3 regions of the Nocardia sp. N2S4-5 genome follow, and region 2 is predicted to be linked to each of the others. Evidence: riboswitches for the same ligand, from Rfam matches in the RefSeq annotation. Region 2 holds a riboswitch; each other region holds the start of a gene.
The links. Region 2 has a riboswitch for cobalamin ahead of ACFMRZ_RS34985 (FecCD family ABC transporter permease). Riboswitches for the same ligand answer to the same signal wherever they lie in the genome.

Region 1 (2,251 bases), 4.8 Mb from region 2:
CGGGATCCAGGTTCGGGGCGGGCGCCAGTTCGATCACCTTCTGATGCCGCCGCTGCAGCGAACAGTCCCGCTCGAACAGGTGGATGACGTTGCCGTGCTGGTCGGCGAGGATCTGCACCTCGATGTGGCGGGGATTGACCACCGCCTGCTCGAGGAACATCGTCGCGTCGCCGAAGGCCGATTCGGCCTCCCGCATCGCGGCCTCCACGGCCTCGCGCAACTGCGCCCGATCGGCCACCCGGCGCATGCCGCGCCCGCCACCGCCGGCGACGGCCTTGACGAACACCGGGAACTGCACCGTCTCCGCGGCCGCCAGCAATTCGTCCACGTCGGCCGAGGGCGCGCTCGAGTTCAGCACCGGCAGGCCCGCGGCCTTGGCGGCGGCGATCGCACGCGCTTTGTTACCGGTCAGTTCCAAAACTTCGGCGGAGGGGCCGATGAACGTGATGTTCTCCCGCGCGCAGGCCGCGGCCAGGTCCGGATTCTCCGAGAGAAAGCCGTAACCGGGATATACGGCGTCTGCCCCGGCGGTCTTGGCCGCCTTGATGATCTCCTCGATCGACAGGTAGGCCCGCACCGGATGGCCGGGCTCCCCGATCTGGTACGACTCGTCGGCCTTGAGCCGATGCACCGAATTGCGGTCCTCGTAGGGGAACACCGCGACGGTGCCGATGCCGAGTTCGTAGGCGGCGCGGAACGCCCGAATGGCGATTTCCCCGCGGTTGGCGACCAGCACTTTGGAGAACATCCGATTAAGGTACCTGGCCGGTCGGCGACTCCGGACGGCGAATACACTTTCGCAGCCAACCTCACATCGAAACCGTACCGATCTGCGAATTTGCGTAATCCGCCGGTAACCCGCCGACCGCGGGACAGCACGCGGGAATATTCGTTTTCGGCCGTGGCTTATGCTCGTTGTGCAGCTGGTTCGCTGCGCCGACGAGTTGGAGCCCCGAGCGTCGGACAGCAGCGTCGAAACCGGTCCGTACGGATCGGCCAGAGGGAACCCGGTGGGAATCCGGGACTGTCCCGCAGCGGTATGCAGGAACGACCGCCGTCAACAGCACTGGATGCGCGCATCCGGGAAGCGACGGCCAGTAGGACCGCCCCGACGGGCCTTGCCTGCGAGTCCGAAGACCTGCCGGCTGTGTCGGATACGCCGTATCCGGCGGCCACCGCCTCGTGGAACAGGGCGGGCGGACACCACTACGCACGCCGGATCTGCCGGTGCGAGAAGCGTTTTCGGGCTCCGTCCTCCCCTATGGCGGTGACCTGTGGCTTCCAGCACTGGAGAGAGACCGTGACTTTTCACAACCCTTTCACCGCAACGGTTCTCGGCATTCCGCGGATCGGGCCGCGGCGCGAGCTGAAACGCGCGACCGAGAGCTACTGGGCCGGCCGTATCAGCGCGGCCGAACTGCAGGCCGTCGGCCGTGACCTGCGCACCCGTCAACTGGCCGGATTGGCCGCGGCCGGACTGGATTCCGTTCCGGTCGGCACCTTCTCCTTCTACGATCAGATGCTCGACACCGCGGCCATGTTCGGCGCGCTGCCACCGCGCGTGGCCGATATCGCCGATCCGCTGGACCGCTATTTCGCGGCCGCCCGCGGCACGGAGACGGTGGAACCGCTGGAGATGACCAAGTGGTTCGACACCAACTACCACTACCTGGTCCCCGAAATCGGCCCCGGGACCACGTTCGCGCTGCAACCGGACAAGCTCCTGAGTGAGCTGCGCGAGGCCCGGGAACTGGGCGTTCCGGCCCGCCCGGTCGTGATCGGTCCCCTGACCTTCTTGAAGCTGGCGAAGGGCATCGACGGGACAGCACCGCTGGACCGGCTGAACGATCTGCTCCCGCACTACCGCGAACTGCTGCGGCTGCTGGCCGCCGAGGGCGCGCAATGGGTGCAAATCGACGAACCGGTGCTGGTCACCGATCTCACCGCCCCCGAACTGGCACTGCTGCGGCGCACGTATGCCGAGCTGGCGGGCGTGCCACAGCGCCCGGCGATCCTGGTCGCGACCTATTTCGGGCGTCCGGGTGCGGCGCTGCCCGCGCTGGCGGACATGGGCGTAGAGGGCATCGCGCTCGACTTCGTCGCGGGCGCCACCGTGGACGACGTGGCCGCAGTTCCCGCGCTGGCAGGCAAGCTGGTGGTGGCGGGCGTGGTCGACGGACGCAATGTCTGGCGCACCGATCTCGACCAGGCACTGTCGACATTGGGCACGCTGCTGGGCAGTTCGGGTGCG
Region 2 (2,251 bases):
GGCCGAAGCAACCCGGCCAGCGTGCGCAACAGCGTGGTCTTCCCGCTACCGTTCGGCCCGACGACCCCGATGATCTCCCCGGCCTCCACCGCGAACGACACCTCAGCGAGTACGGTCCGCCGCCCAGGCCCACACGTCAGTCCCCGAACCTCCAGCACAGAACCGCAGGCCGGGCAGGGTGCTGTCTGTTCTTCTGCCGGAGTCGACAAGGACGCACCGTTCCTATGCCGCAGCCGCTTCACGACGCACCGAATCGGTAGCGGCGGCGGCCCATCAAGAGGAGAAAGACCGGTGCGCCGATCAAGCCGGTGAGGACGCCGACCGGGATTTCCGTGGGCCGCACCAGAATCCGGGCGGCGGCATCCGCGACCACGAGGAACAGCGCGCCGCACAGCGCACTCACCGGCAGCAGCGCGCGATGCGGCGAGCCGACCAGCAGTCGGGCCGCGTGCGGCACCACCAGTCCGACGAAACCGATCCCGCCCGAGACCGCCACCAGGACACCCACCAGCACGGCCAGCCCGGCGAACAACGCGATCCGCAAGGCACGCACCGGTACTCCGACCGACGCGGCGGTGTCGGCGCCCACGTTCAGCGCGTCGAGCCAGCCCGCGGCCGCCGCCAGTGTCACTGCCGCGACTCCGACCACGCAGGCGGGCAACGCGATTCGCGTCCAATCCGCCCCCGCGAGACTCCCGAGCAGCCAGAACAGCACGGCCTGGGCGGCCGCCGGGTCGGCGCTGCGGAAGATCAGATAGCTGCTCAGCGCCGCGAACGCCGACCCCAGCACGGTCCCGGTCAGCACCAGCCGCAGCGGCGTGAGCCCGCCCTGCGCGACCGCGATCAGAAAGACCATGGCCGCCGCGGCGAACGCGCCGAGCAGCGCGCCGCCCGACAGCGCCCACACCCCGGCCCCGGCGAAGAACCCGGAGGTGATCACCGCCGCCGCGCCCACTCCCGCCCCGGAGGACACGCCGAGCAGATAGGGGTCGGCCAGCGGATTGCGCACGAGCGTCTGCATGGCCGCCCCCGCCAGCGCCAGGCCCGCGCCGACCACGGCCGCCAGCAGGGTACGCGGCACCCGTAACTGCCAGATGATCGTGTCGAGGCCGGGATCCGCGAACGCGGCCCCGGTCACCCGCGCCCGCAGCACCTCGAAAACGGTTGCGGGCGGCACGGTTTCGGCCCCGCATCCGGTCGCCGCCACCATGGCGCACCCCAGCGCCACCGCGACGACGGGGATGACCACCGCTGTCCGCGCGCGGCTCATCGCCGATACTCCATGGGCACCTCGCGACCTCAGAGCTGTACCCCGGCGAGGGAGGTCTGACTTCCGTGACGGGCCCGAGCCCGCCGCGGTCACAGTGGCGCGACCGTTCCGGATTTCCACCGGATTCCCGCACCCGCCGGGAATGACGAAGAGGACTCTACCGTCCGGTTTGTCCGGTCAGCGCACCCGGTCGCCCAGCAGATGCCGCACCCCGCCCACGAACAGCTGCAACCCGAAGTCGAAACGGTCGGTCGCGCTGGTGTTCTCGTAGAGCGGCGAGGACTCCTCCGGCAGCGCGCCCGCCGAATCCATCTGCATCCGCGACTGCTCGTCGACGGTCTCGCCGAGTACGTAGTACAACAGCGTGTAGGCGGCCAGGTCGGCCTCCTCGCGGCCCATGCCGCCGCGGATCAGCGCGCCCGCCACCCGTTCCCGGCCCTTGCTGGTGGTCAGGCGCGAGGCGTAGGTGGCCGACACCAGCTCCGCGCCGTCGCGGTAGGCGAGCAGGCACGAGCGCATCCGGTGCGCCAGCTCGCCCACCTGCGCGGACCACTCGTCGGCGGCGACCGGCTCGTCCAGCGGCGCCAGAATGCGGTCGGCGACCGCGCCGAGCAGCGCCTGCTTGTTGGGGAAGTGCCAATACAGCGCGCCGGGCTGGACGTGCAGCGAGGTCGCCAGCCGGCGCATCGTGAGATCGGCCAGGCCGAATTGATCGAGGATGGCGATGGCCCCGTCGACGACGTCCGTGCGGTGCAGTTGCACTTGGCGACAACCCTTTCGTGCTTTGACTCGATCCCCACGCTACCCTAGCCTGAACACCGTTCAAGTTGCACGGCCGCAGCCCGGCCGGACGAAGGGATTCGTGCGCATGACCCAGGCACCCGTCAGGACCGACACCGACATTCTGGCGATCGCCCGCGAGCAGGTGCTCGACCGCGGCGTCGGCCTCGACCAGCAGCAGACCGCCGAGGTGCTGCGCCT
Region 3 (2,251 bases), 3.2 Mb from region 2:
CGGATCCGGCGGGCGGGTTCCACATCAGCGGCATCAAGCTGACCGTGCGCGGCAAGGTCAGCGGGCTCGACGCCGCCGGCTTCCAGGCCGCGGCCGAGGGCGCCAAGGTCGGTTGCCCGATCAGCAAGGCGCTCGCCGGTGTCGGCACCATCGAGCTGGACGCCGCGTTGGAGTCCTGAGTTCGGCGGGGCGGTGCCGCTGCGGCACCGCCCCCTCAGGCGGCGACCGGCTGCTTGCGGCCCGCGAATTCGGTCAAAGTCGCGAAGGCCAGGCCCAGGGCCACCCACAGGGTGGCCGTGACCGCCAGCGACGACACTCGGAACTGCCACAGCAGGGTGGCGGGGAAGTCGTCCTTCACCTCGTTCACGCCCGGCAGCGCGACGTAGCCGATCGCCGTCACGACCGAGAAGGCCGCCACGGCCGCGACGACCCGGAGCGTGCTCAGCTGATTCGACAGCAGTCGATGCGCGAAGACCGCGGCGCCCACCGCAGCCAGCCCGAGCAGCACCGCCGCCACCCACAGCAGCGTGCGATCGTTGATGGTGTCGGGCTCGCCCACCGCGGGCGGGTTGGCGGGGTACTTGAAGAACGGCACCGCGCTGATCGCGAGCCAGCCGCACAATGCCAGCGCCACAGCCAGTTTCGGCCCGGACAGGCCGGTGTGCCGGCGAGCCGCATTGGCGACGGCCGCGAAGATCGCGCCCAGCGCCAGCCCACTCAATCCGAGCGCGAGGAACTCGCCGAACTTCTGTCCGCCCCGGCTGACCAGCGGCTCCTCGGCGTCGCCGTGCGAATGCCCGGCGTCCGAATGCCCCGCCTCCTCGATCGCGATGGCCGACTCGACCTTCGGCTCGCCGATCACGAATCCGACAGTGCCCGCCAGCAGTCCGGCGATCAGTCCGGCCAGCAGGCCGCGCAGCAGCAGAGTCTTGAGGGAACCCGTCAGTGGCACGGGACGCCCAGTAGGTGCCGCCCGTCGTGCATCAGCTCGTGCAGATACATCCCGCTCCGGGAGATCGCGCCCTGATCGAAGCCGACCAGGTACAGCGTGAGCAGTGCCATCAGGACGACGCCTACCGTCACGAGCACGGCGGCGAGGGAATCGGTTGCGCGGCTGGGAGTGTGCGCAATGGCCATGGTGGTCCTCCTTCGGGGATGTTCGCGTCCCCGCGAGCGGGTCGAGTTCGACGGTGCCGGTGTCTGGCTGCCCGGCGGATGCCGGTTCACAGTGGCGCGACCGCCCCGGAATCACACCGGGTTACCGCGTCACCGTCGCTCTTGTCTCATGAACTGTGACACCCTTTGTGACGTGCCGTCAACTGCGCGACCGGCAACGGGCCACCGCCGCCGACTGTGGATCGGCGTCGCCGCGGTGTTCGTCGCCGTGCTGGTGGTGGCCGCGATCGTGGTCGTGGTCCGGTCGGGGCCCGAGACGCCGCGGGCTTTTCCCTGTCCCGGTGACAGCGTGTCGGCGGCGGCGGACTGGGCGCCGTCGTCGCGGTCGTTCACCGCCGGTTACGAGGGCCATCCCTTCGTCGGCAACGGGTATCTCGGTCTGCGGGTGCCGCCGGCGGGCACCGGCTATGTGGAAACCGGCGAGATCACCGGATATCCGATGTACACGCCGCGTTACGACGGCGCCTTCGCGGCCGGGCTCTACGCTCGCGACCCCGCGGTCGCCGCGGGCCTGGAAGTCGCTGCGGCGCTGCCGAACTGGTCGACACTGCGGGTCGGCGTCGGCGACGAGACCTTCTCGCCCGCGACACCGCCGGCGCAGGTATCGAATTTCCGGCAGACCCAATATCTGCGCTGCGGGCTGGTACGCACCGAACTGACCTGGACGACGCCGGACGGCCGCGCCACCGAGCTGGTGTACGACGTGCTCACCGACCGCACCGATCAGCACGCGGCGGCCGTGCACCTGACCTTGACACCGCACTGGAGCGGCCACGCGGTGATCACCGACCTCATCGACTACGCGGGCGCTCGCCGTCTCGACCGGACCGCCACGACGGCGCGGCCACCGCTGGTGAATACCGAATTCCGCACCAGGACAACGAATGTGGCGGGTGCGGTGGCATCGGTGCTCGACGTCGGTGCGGCGTCGGCGCAGCCGCGGGATTCCGGTCAGCAGGCGACGGTGCCGATGACGTCCGGGCAGCGGTACGAGATCACCAAGTTCGTCGGTGTCGACACCGCGCTCACCGCCGCGGACCCGGCCGGGTCCGCGAGCGCGGCGGCGCAGCGTGGC

Region 1: linked by a shared signal. The riboswitch ahead of metE (5-methyltetrahydropteroyltriglutamate--homocysteine S-methyltransferase) and the one ahead of ACFMRZ_RS34985 (FecCD family ABC transporter permease) in region 2 are both predicted to bind cobalamin.
Region 3: linked by a shared signal. The riboswitch ahead of ACFMRZ_RS20160 (CbtB domain-containing protein) and the one ahead of ACFMRZ_RS34985 (FecCD family ABC transporter permease) in region 2 are both predicted to bind cobalamin.

Annotation. Positions count from the first base shown of each region.
Region 1 is NZ_JBIUPM010000001.1:2,753,984-2,756,234, forward strand. It holds gene ACFMRZ_RS12280 (pyruvate carboxylase) at 1-748, opposite strand, end outside; cobalamin riboswitch at 963-1,161, shown strand; gene metE (5-methyltetrahydropteroyltriglutamate--homocysteine S-methyltransferase) at 1,262-2,251, shown strand, end outside.
Region 2 is NZ_JBIUPM010000001.1:7,569,384-7,571,634, forward strand. It holds gene ACFMRZ_RS34980 (ABC transporter ATP-binding protein) at 1-101, opposite strand, end outside; gene ACFMRZ_RS34985 (FecCD family ABC transporter permease) at 239-1,270, opposite strand; adenosylcobalamin (AdoCbl) riboswitch at 1,275-1,425, opposite strand; gene ACFMRZ_RS34990 (TetR/AcrR family transcriptional regulator C-terminal domain-containing protein) at 1,448-2,032, opposite strand; gene bioB (biotin synthase BioB) at 2,139-2,251, shown strand, end outside.
Region 3 is NZ_JBIUPM010000001.1:4,415,180-4,417,430, reverse strand. It holds gene ACFMRZ_RS20170 (OsmC family peroxiredoxin) at 1-179, shown strand, start outside; gene ACFMRZ_RS20165 (CbtA family protein) at 215-952, opposite strand; gene ACFMRZ_RS20160 (CbtB domain-containing protein) at 943-1,137, opposite strand; cobalamin riboswitch at 1,174-1,316, opposite strand; gene ACFMRZ_RS20155 (discoidin domain-containing protein) at 1,310-2,251, shown strand, end outside.